DNA from 2 places in the Marinobacter sp. AN1 genome. Region 1 is predicted to be linked to the other one. Evidence: riboswitches for the same ligand, from Rfam matches in the RefSeq annotation. Region 1 holds a riboswitch; the other holds the start of a gene.
The links. A riboswitch is a leader RNA that binds a small molecule or an ion and turns the genes downstream of it on or off. The one in region 1 is predicted to bind thiamine pyrophosphate.
Positions count from the first base shown of each region.

Region 2: linked by a shared signal. The riboswitch ahead of thiB (thiamine ABC transporter substrate binding subunit) and the one ahead of thiC (phosphomethylpyrimidine synthase ThiC) in region 1 are both predicted to bind thiamine pyrophosphate.

Region 1 is NZ_CP110342.1:1,064,994-1,073,103, reverse strand. Features, by position in the region: gene gcvH (glycine cleavage system protein GcvH) at 1-244, opposite strand, end outside; gene LJ360_RS04780 (YqiA/YcfP family alpha/beta fold hydrolase) at 280-882, opposite strand; gene cpdA (3',5'-cyclic-AMP phosphodiesterase) at 937-1,683, opposite strand; gene LJ360_RS04770 (DUF1249 domain-containing protein) at 1,911-2,414, opposite strand; gene LJ360_RS04765 (NUDIX domain-containing protein) at 2,411-3,046, opposite strand; gene thiC (phosphomethylpyrimidine synthase ThiC) at 3,577-5,454, opposite strand; TPP riboswitch at 5,535-5,648, opposite strand; partial or broken gene LJ360_RS04755 (TolC family outer membrane protein) at 5,737-7,187, shown strand; gene waaA (lipid IV(A) 3-deoxy-D-manno-octulosonic acid transferase) at 7,194-8,110, opposite strand, start outside.
Region 2 is NZ_CP110342.1:1,721,462-1,729,571, forward strand. Features, by position in the region: gene LJ360_RS07880 (ABC transporter permease) at 1-43, shown strand, start outside; tRNA gene LJ360_RS07885 (tRNA-Pro) at 168-244, opposite strand; gene LJ360_RS07890 (FMN-binding glutamate synthase family protein) at 528-2,156, shown strand; gene LJ360_RS07895 (ATP-binding cassette domain-containing protein) at 2,193-2,831, opposite strand; gene thiP (thiamine/thiamine pyrophosphate ABC transporter permease) at 2,824-4,497, opposite strand; gene thiB (thiamine ABC transporter substrate binding subunit) at 4,499-5,509, opposite strand; TPP riboswitch at 5,583-5,677, opposite strand; gene LJ360_RS07910 (BCCT family transporter) at 5,965-7,554, shown strand; gene LJ360_RS07915 (alpha-L-glutamate ligase-like protein) at 7,675-8,110, opposite strand, start outside.

The sequences.
Region 1 (8,110 bases):
TGATTTCAATCACCTCGCCGGTGACCGGGCTGAACACATCGGAGGCGGACTTCACCGACTCAGCCACGCCGGCTTCCTCACCGCCGGTAACCGTTTCGCCGACCTCGGGAAGACCGATATAGACCACGTCACCGAGTTGCTCCTGGGCGTAATCGGTGATGCCTACTGTGGCGGTGCCGTCATCCGACACCCGAACCCACTGGTGAGTGTCGATGTATTTCAGATCCGCAGGTATCTCACTCATGTCACTTATCCATTGGCTGGAAAATTTGCCGCAGTTTACCGGAAATCACCCGGAAACAGGAACGCCAGGATGGCGGGCACAACCCGTTCGAACCGCTGGAACCGGTGATCTCCCCCTGGCTGGATCCAGGTTCGGGCTCCCGGGTGCTTGGCCAGGATTTCCCGGTAGTCCAGGGTTTCGTCTTCGGTCTGCAACAGGATAAACAGGTTGTCTGCCCGAACCGTGTCCCCGGGCTCCATGGCTTCCAGGGTGTCCATGTGGGCGGGGGTCAGCTCGTAGTCCTCACCGGTATAGGGGTTATGCTGTAGCCCCAGGTGGGACTGCAATAATCGGTATGGCCAGGCAGCCGGGTTAATCAGCGCGGCCTTCACCCCATACTTCGCCGACAGGACCGAGGCATAGAACCCGCCCATGGAGCTGCCAACCAGCCCCACCGGTCGGTCCCCGGCAGACTCTACCGCCGCACTTGCTCTGATCAATGCCAATTCAGGGTCGAACCCCAGCTCCGGCACAACAAGCTCTATGTCAGGCGCGACAGCAGGCAGCAACGTCCGGAGCTCAGACACTTTCTGCGAGCGGGGCGAACTGTTGAAGCCATGAAGGTAGACCAGAACCGGGTCTCTATCACTGGAGGCCATGAATGTACCGGATAGAAGGAATGGGCCTGTCAGTATAGCCGTCCGAACAGCGACTCAATAGCCGTTGCTGTTCATATCCAGCTCATATTGAAAGTCTGTCGCCCGAACTACCCCTGTATCCAGGGTGCCATTGCTGTGAAGGTCAAGCCACCGGAACCCCGGAGCCAGCCGCTCAACGGCAAAGTCCTCGGACCCCGCCTCGAACTGGATGCAGGTGGATGGTGTCGCAAGCAGCCGGACGTCGCCCCGGTACAAGTCAAGGTCCTGGTGGATATGGCCCCAGAGTACGGCCTTGACCTGTGGAAAGCGGTCGATAACCTCCCAGAACTGGTCACGGTTATGCAAGCCGATGGCGTTCATCCACTCGGTATCGATGCGAACGGGGTGGTGATGTAAACTCACCAGCGCAGGACGATCCGGGAAGGCGGTCAGAGCCTCCGCCAGGAACCTCAGTTCTGCCTCTCCAAGCTGGCCGTACACCTGCCCTCTTACAGAGGAGTCCAGCATGATGACCTGCCAACTTCCCACCAGGAACTGGCGCCCACCGGCCTGGTATTGAGCAGCAATCCGGTTGAGCACCTGGCTGTCGTCATGGTTGCCGGCAATCCAGCTTTGGGGGCAGTCGAAGGCAGCGGCCTGGCGGGCAAATTCATGGTACGCAGCCTCAGAGGCGTCCTGGGCGATATCACCGGTCGCAAGCAGAAGGTCTGGTTGTGGCTGTCGCGCCCTTGCCAACTGAATGACCGCAGCCAGGCTGTCACGGGTACGAACACCCAAAAGGGCTCCGCCGCCATGCCCCATCAGGTGGGGATCGGTAATCTGGAGAACGCTTGCTACGGCGCTGTCGCCGGCGGCAATGGAATGGGTGTCTCGTTTTCAGGTGACGACATTACGTGTTTTTCGTCCAGCGGCTGATGTCTTCGATACTAGCCGGATTCTACGTATACAACTTCTACTTTAGTCACAAGTCGGCAGTGGAAGCAGGGCAATTTTTACAAAAGTTGACACGAGGAGGACTGATCAGGACCTCAGCGGGCAGGCGCCTGGTCTTCAAGGCCATCGGCAGAGCGCCACGGGCTGGAATCCGGTGTAACGTGACCGAACCTGAGGCAGTAGTCGAGCCAGTCTGCCACAAAACCGTTGAGCTGGACCTTTTCATCCGGGTGGTGCATGAAGCGGTTGGGGTAATCGTTGACGGCGGCTACCTGGCGATTGCCATAAAAGCTGATCACTTCAGCCATGCTGGCGTCGTGGTATACCCGCACGGTGAGCTCCGGGTTATTCAGCCAGCGTCCGCTGTTATGGACCTGTTCCAGCAAGAGCGTTTCCGTATACCGGGTCTGCTGCAACACCGAAATACTGACGCGCCCAAGGTAATGGGCCTCACGGTGCAGGTCGAACTGCAGCACATCCGTGTCCCCACCCTGGACCCGGCGAAGTCGACGCAGGCGCTGGTAGTTGCCTTCGCACAGCGCACCGAGTCGTTGCAGGTCAGGTACGTAGCGCTGCCTGCGCAGGGTCTCGGCGCTCACGACTGCCCCCACTCCCGCCGCAGGCGGTCACGGTTAAGCTGAAGCCACTGGATCGCCATGATGGCCGCCGCGTTGTTGATCCGCCCATCGTGGATCATGGCAAAGGTTTCTTCGGCACTGAAAACATGGGCGCGGATATCTTCATGCTCATGGTCCAGTCCGTAGAGCCCACCGGCGTTTTCGGTACTGACCTGTCCAGCGTAGAGGTAGACCAGTTCGGTAGTGCCACCGGGTGACACCAGGTATTCACAGATTTTTTCAAGGCGGGTAAAGCTCAGCCCGGCTTCCTCTTCGGCCTCACGATGGGCAACGTCCTCCGGGTCCTCGCCTTTTTCGTTCATTCCGGCTACCAGTTCCAGCAACCATGGGCTCTGATCCCGACCGATGGCTCCGAGGCGGAACTGTTCGAGCAGGACCACTTCATCCCGCTCAGGGTCATAGGGCAGCACGCAGGTGGCGTCGCCACGAACGAACAGTTCGCGGGTAAATTCGGGCATGGTGGTGCCATCAAACCGCGGGTGGGTAAGCCACAGCTTGTCCATGCGGAAGAAGCCTTTAAAGACGGTCTCCCGCTTGTGGACCTGCACGTCGCTGGCCTTGAACTGGAAGGGTTCGGGCTTCTTTTCGGTCATGGTGGTTCTGGGGTTTCCGGTGGTATGGCGTGATGGTGAACGATAGCCGTTCGGGGTTTGGTATTGCAAGTTCGGTTTGGGTGGCTGTATCGCGCAGCTTTCAGGTCGCGGTGCCAGCGGTCGCCGGACGAGGATGCTTTTCGGGACACGCCGTGAATACGTCCCTGTAGGCTCTTCAAAAACGTCCATGTTTTTGAAGGTCCCGAAAAGCATCCTCGCCCGGCCCCCGTCTATCCTCCCGATATCGCGTGGCTTGCAGTTACACCGTCATGAACTGATCCCAGGCTCTTTCTGCCATTAGTTCTGCTCTGGCTATCAGCTCCCTTGCCTACACGGACTTGTGAAGTTTTTGTAACGGTATCTCGGAGTTCAAGGGGTAGCGGGTTGAGAACGTTTTTCGGGAGCGTCGGCAGCCAGGGATGGCTGCCGTCGAGCCCTACAGGGACGTACTTGCGGGGCGTCTCCCGAAAAATGTTATCGGCCTGCTGCCCCCGGCACCCAACCGACAGGCTGGAGAATTACCGAACCAATCACACCCGGTCGTAGATCTTCCCACCGGCAGCCACAAATTCCTCGGCTTTCTCTCGCATGCCAGCATCCACCGCAGACACCTCATCCAGGCCATGCTCCCGGGCATAGTCCCGCACCTCCTGGGAAATCTGCATCGAGCAGAACTTCGGTCCGCACATGGAACAGAAATGTGCCACCTTGGCGGACTCCTTGGGAAGCGTCTCGTCATGGAACGCCCGGGCGGTGTCCGGGTCCAGGCCGAGGTTGAACTGGTCTTCCCAGCGGAACTCGAAACGGGCCTTGGAGAGGGCGTTATCGCGGACCTGGGCGCCAGGGTGGCCCTTGGCCAGGTCGGCGGCGTGGGCGGCGATCTTGTAGGTGATGATGCCGGTTTTCACGTCGTCCTTGTTAGGCAGGCCCAGGTGCTCTTTCGGGGTCACATAGCAGAGCATGGCGCAGCCATACCAGCCGATCATCGCCGCGCCGATGCCGGAGGTGATGTGGTCATAGCCCGGAGCAATATCCGTGGTCAGCGGGCCGAGGGTGTAGAACGGCGCCTCGTCGCAGCATTCCAGCTGCTTATCCATGTTTTCTTTGATCAGGTGCATGGGCACGTGGCCAGGGCCTTCGATCATGCACTGAACATCGTGCTTCCAGGCAATCTTGGTAAGTTCTCCCAGGGTTTCCAGCTCGCCAAATTGTGCCGCGTCGTTGGCATCGGCAATGGACCCCGGGCGCAGGCCGTCACCGAGGCTGAAGGAGACATCGTAGGCCTTCATGATTTCGCAGATGTCTTCGAAATGCTCGTACAGGAAGCTTTCCTTGTGGTGCGCCAGACACCACTTGGCCATGATCGAGCCGCCCCGGGAGACGATGCCGGTGGTGCGTTTGGCGGTGAGTGGCACATGGTGCAAACGAACACCCGCGTGGATGGTGAAGTAATCCACGCCTTGCTCGGCTTGTTCGATCAGGGTGTCCCGGAAGATTTCCCAGGTCAGGTCTTCCGCAACGCCGCCCACCTTTTCCAGCGCCTGATAGATAGGCACGGTGCCGATGGGAACCGGGGAGTTGCGGATGATCCACTCGCGGGTTTCGTGGATGTTCTTGCCGGTGGACAGGTCCATCACCGTGTCGGAACCCCAGCGGATACCCCAGGTCAGTTTTTCTACTTCGTCTTCGATGGACGAGGTCACCGCCGAGTTGCCGATGTTGCCGTTGATTTTCACCAGGAAGTTGCGACCGATGATCATCGGTTCGGTTTCCGGATGGTTGATGTTGGCGGGAATAATCGCACGGCCCCGGGCCACTTCATCCCGAACAAACTCGGGGGTGATCTCCGGCGGCAGGTTGGCACCGAAGGACTGGCCGGGGTGCTGGTCCGCCAGCAAGCCGTTGGCCCGGGCCTCCTGCAGCTTCATATTTTCCCGAATGGCAACGTATTCCATCTCCGGCGTAATGATGCCCTGGCGAGCATAGTGCATCTGGGATACGTTTCTGCCGGGCTTGGCGCGCAGTGGCTTGCGCTCGTCCATAAACCGCAGGGGGTCAAGCTGCGGGTCTTTCATGCGGCGGCGAGTGAATTCGGAGGTGTAGCCGTCCAGTTGCTGTACATCGCCCCGCTCGGCAATCCAGGCGGCGCGAACCGGCGGCAGGCCCTTGCGGAGATCAATGGTGGCTTCCGGGTCTGTGTAGGGCCCAGAGGTATCGTATACCACCACGGGCGGGTTCTTTTCGCCACCCATTTCAGTGGGGGTGTCGCCCACGGTAATTTCCCGCATAGGCACGCGCAGATCGGCTCGGCTACCCTGCACGTATATTTTTCGTGAGCTTGGTAATGGTTTGATTGCTGCGGAGTCTACTTTTGCGGAGTCGCTGAGGTATGCTGGTAAGTCCGTCATGATCTGCTCCCGGATGGTCTTGTGGTATCGGGTCGCGTATGACGGAGTTGCGACAAATAGCCCTACAGGCATGGTGTCGCGGTTCATCTGGCCTTAATCCCTACGCCGGTATTATCCGGATCAGGTCGCGGGTTCTGCGTTGCAATCTCAGCCGATCGCCAGTTTATGGCGAATCAGCACCCCATCAAGACGCGATTCTGAATTCGTTTGTCCACAAAATACGTGGACTTAGCAAGTCTAGAGACGGGAACGATTATTGTCCATAATGGTCAACCAATACCTTTGGGTCATTGCCGGGCAGATTCCCGGAGTCAGTATTTCAGGAGAACCAATGAAAAACGTTTACTTCCAGGATTGATCAGCCTGCTCGCAGCCCAGCCTGCGTTCTCTCTGGATCTGATGGAAACCTATGAAAAGGCACTGTCCTATGACTCCGGCATTGCCTCGTCCCTGGCGCAGTTCCAGGCACAGCAGGCAACCAGCGATGTCAGCAAGAGCGCCCTGCTGCCCAAAATCTCGGCGGTTGGGTCAGCAAGCTACACACGTTTCGAGCCCAGGAATATACCCGGGGGGGCAAACGCCGATGAGCTGACGCGGCAACTCTTCTCGGGAGACAGTTATCGAACCTACCGCTACGGCGTCGAGCTGACCCAGCCACTGTTCCGGGCTCAAGACTGGTTCAGCTACGAAGCCAGCCAGTTCCAGACCGAGGCGGCCGAGGCCCAGTACAACCTGGCCCAGCAACAGCTGATTCTTGATGTAGCAACCGCCTACTTCGATGTCTTGCGCGCCAAAGACACCGTCACAACCGCCAAAGCAACTGAAACGGCCATCCAGCGCCAGTACGAACAGGCCCAGGAACGGTTTGACGTGGGGCTCATTGCCATCACCGAAGTCTATGAGGCGCGTGCCAGCTACGACGATGCCAGAAGCCAGCGCATCGCCGCCGACAACGACCTCAATGTGGCCAAAGAACAACTGGCCGGTTAACCGGAGAATATCCGGACGCCATGGAAAATCTCAGGCAGAATTTTCCGCTCGGGCGCCCCGAGCCTATGGATCCAACTTCGTGGGAAGCAACCGCGGTGGAGCAAAACTGGTCTATTCAGGCGGCCCTGAGGCAACTCAATGCCAGCGAAGCCAGCCTGAAAGCGGCAAAGTCCGGTCATTTACCAACTCTTGAGCTGAGCGCCTCCTACCAGGAAACCAGTCTGGAGAACGCCCTTTTTACTCAGCAAGAAGGCAACCAATCGATTGTCTCACTGTCACTGACCATCCCGTTCTACACGGGCGGCGGCACCCAGGCCGGCGTCCGGGAACAGCGCTCGCTGCTCACCGCCGCCGAACAGGACCTGAATACGGTGCGCCGGGACGTACGGGTGAATACCCGCAGCCTGTTCCTGACGGTGAACAACAATATTGAAACCGCCAACGCCTTCGAGCAAACCATCATCTCCCGCCGTAGCGCACTGGACGCTACCCGGGCCGGCTATGAAGTAGGTACGCGGAACATAGTGGAAGTACTGGATGCGGAGCGGGCTTACTACGTTGCCCTGCGGGATTACGCCAACGCCCGCTACGACTACGTGGTCAATACCCTGCAACTGAAACAGGCGGCCGGCACCCTGAGCCCGCAGGACCTGTTGGAACTGAACAAGTGGCTCAGCGAGACGGCGCCGGGCATTGAGGCGCTGGCCAATGAGGAAGAAACCCCGGACTCCCCAATGAAGTAAGCCGGATCAGGCCTGCCCGCCAGCGGCTGTGTTTCCGCCCTCCGGAGCAAGCCGCGCCAGCACGCCTTCAACCACCTGGTTGAGGGCGCCCCGGTTGGCTTCGACAGTCTCTAGCGCAGCCGTGCCAAGCCGGGAGGCCTCATCTGGATCCGAAAACAACCTCGCTACCGCCTCTCCCAGGCCTGCGCTATCTGACACCCGAACCAGGCCATGGTGCTCCTCCAGCTGCCGGTACACGGTCTCGAAGTTGAACACGTGGGGCCCGGTGATCACCGGCATCCCCCAGGCCGCCGGCTCCAGCGGGTTGTGGCCGCCTCGCTCGATCAGTGAGCCGCCCACGAAGGCAACATCTGCCGCGCCGAACATCACCATGAGCTCCCCCATGGTGTCGCCAAGATAGACCTGCGCCCCGGCGGCCGGCGGCTCCCCGGCCGAGCGCCGCGCCAGCGAGAACCCCCGTTGGCTGATCATGTTGGCCACCGAATCGAATCGCTGCGGGTGCCGGGGGACGATAATCAGTACGGCATCAGCAAAGGCCTCCCGTACCCTGGCGTGGGCCTCCAGCAGCTGCTCGTCTTCCCCCTCATGGGTACTTGCAGCGATCCATACCGGACGATCCTGGAACTCCTCGCGGAGCTCCTGGGACTGCTCTCGCACGGCGTCAGTGATGTTTACATCAAACTTGACGCTACCGGTCACCGAGATCACTTCTCCCCGTGCACCAATTTCACGGAACCGGCCCGCATCTTCATCGGCCTGAGCAGCAATCCAGTCGATTCGCCGCACCAAACCACGCGTCCATTCACCGAAACGCTGATAACCCCGGGCAGACTTCGCCGACAAACGGCCGTTAATGAGAAAGATCGGGCACTGCCTCCCGCTCACCCCGGTAATCATGTTGGGCCAGATCTCGGTCTCCATGA
Region 2 (8,110 bases), 660 kb from region 1:
CCTGCGCAACTGGCATGAGAGTGCCCTGAAGGTCGAGCATTGAGTATGATGCGGCTCGTGCTCGCAAAGAGGCATCAGTGACGGGGGATGCACGCGGCGAGCCTGGCATTCCTGTCGCCTGAAACGAAAAAGGGCATACCCGAAGGCATGCCCTTGATCGTTAAATATGGTCGGGACGGCAGGATTTGAACCTGCGACCACCTGCACCCCATACAGGTGCGCTACCAGACTGCGCTACGCCCCGAATTGCGTTCGGAGTATATGACCAGGCAGCGGTGTCATATCGGAATAGTGACTGGCTGCTCTGTACTCCGTGCCAGGTTGGTTTCCCTCACTGGCTTAGCGGGAGCGAAGTCTACACTAGCCGTTTGGAAAAATAAACACTCCATGACAGGGTGTTGCGGAAATTTTCACGGTGCCATCCGCGGCCATGACTTTTGCGTAATCGTCTGTAGAATCCTTTTAGATTCGCCCTCTGACAAACCTTCAAAAATCCGGAGTCTGCTTTGAAGATTTCCCGCTGGTCCATGCCGTTGCGTTACAGCGCGCTGACGGCGAGTGTTATCGGTCTGGTGCTCACCGTGCCGCTCGTTTTCTGGTCTCCGGGCTTTGCCCTGCTCGCACTGGTGTTCCTGGGTCTGGTGGTGCTTGGTGTGTGGGACATGGTGCAGCGTCAGCGAACGGTGAGCCGAAACTATCCGATACTCGCTCATTTCCGCTATTTCCTGGAATCCATTGGCCCCGAAATCCGCCAGTATTTTATCCAGTCGGATACTGAGGAGCGTCCGTTTTCCCGGGAGCAACGCACCATCGTCTATCAGCGGGCCAAGAACATTCTGGACAAGCGCCCCTTCGGTTCCCAGCTGGAGATGTCCAGTGAAGGGTTTGAGTGGATGGACCACTCCATAAAGCCGGTGGAAATCGAGGACCCGGATTTCCGTATCACCATCGGATCCCGCTGCGCCAAGCCCTACAGTGCCAGCGTGTTCAACATTTCTGCCATGAGCTTCGGGTCATTGTCGGCCAACGCCATCCGCTCCCTTAATGAGGGAGCAAAGATCGGAGGCTTCTACCATGATACTGGCGAAGGCTCCATTTCCAGGTATCACCGGGAGCCGGGGGGCGACCTGGTCTGGGAGATCGGCTCTGGTTATTTCGGCTGCCGAAATGAAGACGGCACGTTCAGCGAAGAAAAATTCGTGGAGAACGCCACCCTCGACCAGGTGAAGATGATCGAGATAAAGCTCTCCCAGGGCGCCAAGCCTGGACATGGCGGAATACTGCCGGGCGCCAAGGTGACGCCGGAAATCGCCGAAGCCAGGGGGGTGCCGGTGGGGGAGGACGTGGTCTCCCCGGCCCAGCATTCCGCTTTCTCCACGCCAGTGGAGTTGCTGGAGTTCGTGGACCGGTTGCGGGAGCTGTCCGGCGGCAAGCCGGTGGGCTTCAAGCTGGCCATTGGTCATCCGTGGGAGTGGTTCGCTATCGTCAAGGCCATGCTGGAGACGGGCAGACACCCGGACTTTATCGTGGTGGACGGGGGCGAGGGCGGCACCGGCGCTGCACCGCTGGAGTTTATCAACCGCCTGGGCATGCCGCTGATCGAAGCTCTGTTGCTGGTCCACAATTCCCTGGTGGGGACCAACCTGCGCGAGCACATTGCTATCGGGGCGGCTGGCAAGATTACCTCCGCGTTCAACATTGCCCGCATCCTTGCCCTGGGGGCAGACTGGTGTAATGCAGCGCGGGGTTACATGTTCGCCCTCGGCTGCATCCAGGCGCTGAATTGTCACACCGGTCGCTGCCCGAGCGGCGTGGCCACCCAGGACCCGGTACGGGGCGGCAAGCTGGATGTGGCGGATAAAAGCGTGCGTGTGGCCAATTTCCATCGCAACACGGTCCAGGCCCTGGCCAACCTGCTCGGTGCAGCTGGCCTGAATCATCCCAGGGAGCTGGGACCGGAGCATATTGTTCGCCGGGTCAGCAAGACCACGGTGCATTCCTATATGGACCTGTATCCGTTCCTGGAACCCGGTGAGTTGCTCAACGGCCATGAGCCCGAGCATGGGGTGTTCCGCAAGTATTGGTCGTGCGCGAGGGCCGACAGCTTTGATCCCCCCGAGTTCATCCTGAAACTGCGGGAAACCAAGTTGCGCTGACGGGGCAGGCGTCCAGGCTAGGGCGACCGGGGTGGCCTACCAGGCGTGATAGAAGTCTGTTACTTCCCGGTCAGCCAGGGCCTGGCGGTCACGGGAGTCGTGGCTGACAAGAACCAGGGTTTTGCCCTGGTCCCGGGCCTGCTGAAGCTGGCCCTGCAGAATGGCCCGGTTTTCGTCGTCCAGGCCGGTCATGGGCTCGTCAAGCAGCAGAATGGGCTGAGGCCGTAACAGGGCCCGGACCACCGCCACTCTCTGGCGCTGCCCTCCGGACAGGTTTTCGGCCTTTCGGTTGCCGAATCCGCCAAGGTTCACGTCTTCAAGCGCCGCTTTGATTTGCGACCACTGTGTTTTCGACAAACGTAACCCGGGATGCAGCCCAAGCCCGATGTTCTCTGCCACGGTGAGATGATCAAACAGGTTCTGTTCCTGGAATACGGTGGTTACCGGGCGTTTCCACGGGGGCAATGGCCCCAGGCTCTGACCTTTCCAGCGGATATCGCCCCCCGCGGGTGTCAGAAAGCCGGCGACCAGGTTCAGCAACGTACTTTTACCGCAGCCACTGGGGCCGGTCAGCGCCACGCATTCCCCTTCCTGGATACTGACCTTGAAGCGCCATCCGGTGGTCTCCGCAGGCTGGCCAGGATAACGGAACAGCAGGTCGTCGATTTCAAGCATGGGGCACTCCGGTCTGGGTTACTCCGGTATGAGTTGCTGGGGTACGGTGTGGCAACCGGCCAGGTCGGGACAGCAAGATGAAAATGGCTGCAATAAGCACTAGCAGCCAGCAAGCGGTGCCGGTTGCGGCAGCTATCTGGTAGCTGCCCAACTGCTGGTGCAGCAGCATGGGCAGGGTCGGCTGGGCCGGGGAGCCAAACAGGGCGATAACGCCGAAGTCGCCCATGGACAGGGTGATACCGTATCCCAGTGCCAGTGCCATGGGGCGTTTCAGCCGGGGCCACTGCAGCCAGCGCCACCGGTACCAGCCACGGATATCCAGCTGGTCGGCAACCCGGAGTGTGGACGTGCCACTCGCCTGAAACGGCCCCCGGAGCACCTGTAATGTAAACGGCAGTGCCATCAGGCTGTTGATCACGGATACCACCAGCAGCCCGTACCCCTGAATGCCGAGCCGGGGCTGGATCAGCAGGAACAGGCCGGTTCCCAGGACAATGGGTGGCACGATCAACGGCAGGTAGCCGGACACGCTGGCGAGGCTGCGTAGTAGTCCGGGTTTCAGGACATTGGTTGCGGCGAGCAAGGTTAGTGTGATGGCGACCGCCAGAAAGCCAGCGGGCAGGGCAATCGCCAAGCTCCGCAAGGTGGCGCCCCAGAGTGCCAGCCTTGGGTTGGCAAGCTCCCCGGCCAGCCAGGGGATTCCCCGTAATGCAATGGCCAGCACCGGCAGGGCCAGGAACAGCGTAAAAAGGCCAATAAGGACACGGTCTGTTATCCGCCGCCAACCAGCGCTGTCGGCTCTGGGAGAGGCCGTGTCAGCGGACGACGACTGATCGGGCAGCACCGCCTGGTGCCGATTCCCACGGAAGACCAGCCACCAGAGCCCGCCGCAGATCAGCAGTTGAACACAGGCCAGTAGCGCGGCCCGGTTGAAGTCGAACTCGAATCGCAACGCCTGGTAGATGGCCACCTCAATGGTGGTGGCTCCGGGCCCGCCACCGAGCGTGACCACGATGGCGAAGCTGGTAAAACACAGGGAAAACACCAGTGCCGCCAGGCCCGGTAATACCGGGCGAAGGGCAGGCCAGTCCAGCACCCGCCAAAGTTGCCAGCTGCCAAGCCCCAGCTGGCTGGCCGCACGGCGCTGGCTGACGGGAACACGTTCCAGGCTCTGCACCAGTACCCGTGCCGCCAGTGGCGCATTGAAAAAGACGTGAGCCAGGAGGATGCCGGTGAGGCCATAGAGGTTCCAGGGCAGTGAGCCACCTGCCCATTCTGTGATGTCGGCCAGCCAGCCATTGCGCCCGTAGACCACAACCAGCCCCGATACGGCCACGATCGTGGGCATCACCAGGCTGAGTTCCATCAGTCGAAGCAACGCGCTACGCCCCGGAAACCCGGGGTGTCTGACCAGTGCCCGGGCAACCGGGACGGCAATGAGCAGGCTGCCCAGAACGGAAAGCGTTGCCTGCCAGACAGTAAACCGGATAACCCCCTGAAGGTAAGGGCTATGCCAGAGTTCCGCGGGGCCGCTCTCAGTGCGCAGGATCAGGGCCAGTAACCCACTTCCCATCAGCAGCAGGATGAGCCCGGAAAAAACCAACCCGGGAGCCAGCTGCCAGTTGCGGTGGGAAAGCGGCGGCGCGGGCCGGATAATCGCAGGCATATCAGCGGGTCATGGCATCCAGCCATTCGTTGATCCAGGCCTGACGATTATTCCTGAGGGTTTCCGGGGAAAACATCAGCGCCCGCGTTGGCTGGATCAGCCGGTCGAAGACCTCAGGCAGCTCATCGCCCAGGTTAATGGCTGGGTACATCACGTTCTTCAGCGGGATGTGGCGCTGGAAATCCGGCGTCAGCATGAACGCCAGGAACGAGCGTGCAAGCGCCTTCTGGTCCGAGCTTTCAGTTACAGCTGCGACCTCGACCTGCAGGTAATGACCTTCCTTGAACGCTGCTGCCTGGTAGCGGTCGGTCTTATCCACCGCCATGTGGTATGCCGGTGAAGTGGAGTAGGACAGGATCATGGGCGCTTCCCCGTTCATGAACAGAGAGAAGTAGCCATCGCTCCAGCTCTGGGTGGTGGTGAGGATCTTGCCCTGCAATTGCTGCCACCGCTCGTCGGCCTGGTCACCGAAGACGTGCTTCATCCACAGCAGCAACCCGAGGCCGGGAGTGCTGGTGCGCGGGTCCTGGATGATGATCTTCAGGTCATCCGGGGCGTCGACCAGGGCCGCAAGGCTTTCGGGGGGATTATCGATCTGGTGGGTATCGTAGACAAACGCAAAGTAACCCCAGTCATAGGGCACAAAAACCGGATCCTGCCAGTCCACCGGTAGTGACAGTTCCGGGAGTGACAACTGGTGTTGTGTCAGCAGGCCGGTTTTCCTGGCCGTTTCCATAGTGGATGTGTCCAGGCCCAGTACCAGGTCAGCGCTGGTTCCGGCGCCTTCCAGTCTCAGGCGTTGGAGAATGGCTCCGCCACTGTCCAGTACGGTGAACTGTAGTTGGCAGTTGCAGCGCTCTTCGAAAGCCTCCTTGATGGCGGGCCCGGGGCCCCACTCCGCTGCAAAGGACGGGTGGGTGTAAACCGTCAGCACTGGTTGGCCGTAAACCTGGGTCGCGCCGATAAAGATAAAGGTAGTCAGCGCAGCGCGCAGTATCGGGTGAAGGTTCATCGCTGGCATCCTGGTGTGGTCGTAAGCGTTGCCGGGGTGACCAGGGTGCAGTAGAGGACAGGCGCTGATGGTGTGTCATCGCAGGCTCAATCCCTTCGCCGGTATGATCCGGATCAGGTTCCGCGGGTATGGTCTCAGCCCTTCGTCAGGGCACCCCGTTGAGTCCTGGCAGGATAACCCGATCATGGTCGTCGGTGCCAGATCCGTCACGGGTTGTGACGGGGTTTTGTGATTTCTGAAAGGATGACTTCCTTAACCTGTACTATTCTTCATATTACCGGCCCTTGCAGCCAGCAGGAGAGCGCTATTTTGCTGCAGCGCCTGGAAAATCGATGGGCATCCGAGGCTTTTTTGATTCTTAGAGCTCAAAACAATAAAATTGCGCCGGTGTAACGTTGCGGGAGGAATCTACCCCCGTGAAATGTAGCAAGCCATAGTCTATGGGAGGCTCCACAGTGGGCGAGGTTGTCAAAGACGAATACCAGACAGACTACGTGGCAGGCCAGGACAATATCAATCCGTTCGGCCTGGACCTGCATGCACCCGTGTTCCCCATTACGGCGATTCTGGTGATCGTATTCGTAGTGGGCACTCTGATGTTTCCGGAAGGGGCGAAAGAGCTTCTGGACGGGACCAAGAATGCAATCATCAACAATTTTGATTGGTTCTTCGTACTGAGCGCCAATATCTTCGTGGTGTTCTGTATCGCGCTGATCTTCATGCCGGTGGGCAAGATCCGCCTGGGTGGCCCGGACGCAAAGCCGGAGTTCTCCACTTTGTCATGGTTCGCCATGCTGTTTGCTGCCGGTATGGGCATTGGTCTGATGTTCTGGGCCGTGGCGGAACCGGTGGCCTACTACACAGACTGGTACGGCACACCGCTGAATGCGGAGCCGAACACCGCTGAGGGTGCCCGCATGGCCATGGGCGGCACCATGTACCACTGGGGTCTTCATCCGTGGGCTGTCTACGCGGTGGTTGCCTTGTCGCTGGCCTTCTTTTCCTTTAACAAGGGTATGCCGCTGACGATCCGTTCCGCCTTCTTCCCGCTTCTGAAGGACCGTGTCTGGGGCTGGCCGGGGCACATCATTGATGTGCTTGCCGTAGTCGCCACCATTTTTGGCCTGGCTACGTCACTGGGTTTCGGCGCTCAGCAGGCCGCATCCGGCCTGGACTACCTGTTCGGCACATCTGCCGGCATCAACGTCCAGATGGCTATCATTACGGGTGTTACCTTCCTCGCTCTACTTTCAGTGCTCCGCGGCCTTGATGGTGGCGTGAAGGTGCTCAGTAATATCAACATGATCTTGGCGGCGGTGCTATTGCTGTTCATCCTGTTCGCCGGCCCCACCATGGCAATCCTGGAATACGTCTGGGTGACATCGTCAACCTATGTGGCCAACGTGGTTCCCCTGAGTAACCCGTTTGGTCGCGAAGATGAGACCTGGTTCCATGGCTGGACCGTGTTCTACTGGGCCTGGTGGATCTCCTGGTCACCCTTCGTTGGTATGTTTATCGCGCGGGTTTCCAGCGGCCGTACCGTTCGTGAATTTATTACGGCGGTGCTGATTATCCCGACCCTGATTACCGTGGTCTGGATGAGTGGTTTCGGTGGTACGGCATTGGAGCAGATCCAGGCAGGTGTTGGTCAACTGGCCTCTGACGGTTTGACAGACGTTTCCCTGGCCATGTTCCAGATGTTTGAGAATCTGCCGTTAACCGGGATTATTTCCTTTGTCGGCATCGTCCTGGTGCTGGTGTTCTTCGTGACCTCGTCCGATTCCGGCTCGCTGGTTATCGATAGTATCACCGCCGGTGGCAAGACCGATGCACCTACAGCCCAGCGTGTGTTCTGGGTGGTTATGGAAGGCGCCATCGCGGCTGCGCTGATCTTTGGTGGCGGCTCCGATGCGCTTGGTGCGATCCAGGCGTCCGCTATTAGTGCCGGCCTGCCATTTACGGCAATCCTGCTGGTCATGTGCTGGGGTCTGTTCAAGGGGCTCAGCCACGAGCGCAAGCTGTTGCTGGCTGAAGGCAAGCTGTAGCTTTCACCGAAGCAGTAATGAAAACCGGGGCTATGGCCCCGGTTTTTTATACCTGGAAGGCGACCGCAATGAGGTGCCTGAAATGCCTGGTGATACGGCAGGGGGTGGTGGTGGAGAGCTTCAGGCCCCGAATGTGGTCATTGAATAGGCTGCACGTTTTTCTGGCGTGAAATGCGGGCGTTTGAGGGACTCGATATTTCTCAGGCGTGGCAACAAGCCCTTGCCGTTGGCCATCTGGATAGCAAGGCCCGGGCGGGCGTTAAGCTCCAGCAGCAATGGGCCTTCCACTTCGTCCAGTACCAGGTCCACCCCGATGTAGCCGAGGCCGGTTGCTTCATAGCAGCGGGCGGCCATTACCAGCATGGTGTCCCAGTCATCAATGCGGATGTCACTCACGGGCAGGCCGGTGTCCGGGTGAAGCAGGACCTGGCGATTGAACTGCACCGCATTGAGCGCATGGCCGGAACCAATGTCCAGGCCAACGCCTACCGCCCCCTGGTGCAGGTTAGCCTTGCCATCGGATGCCCTGGTGGACAGCCGGAGCATGGCCATCACC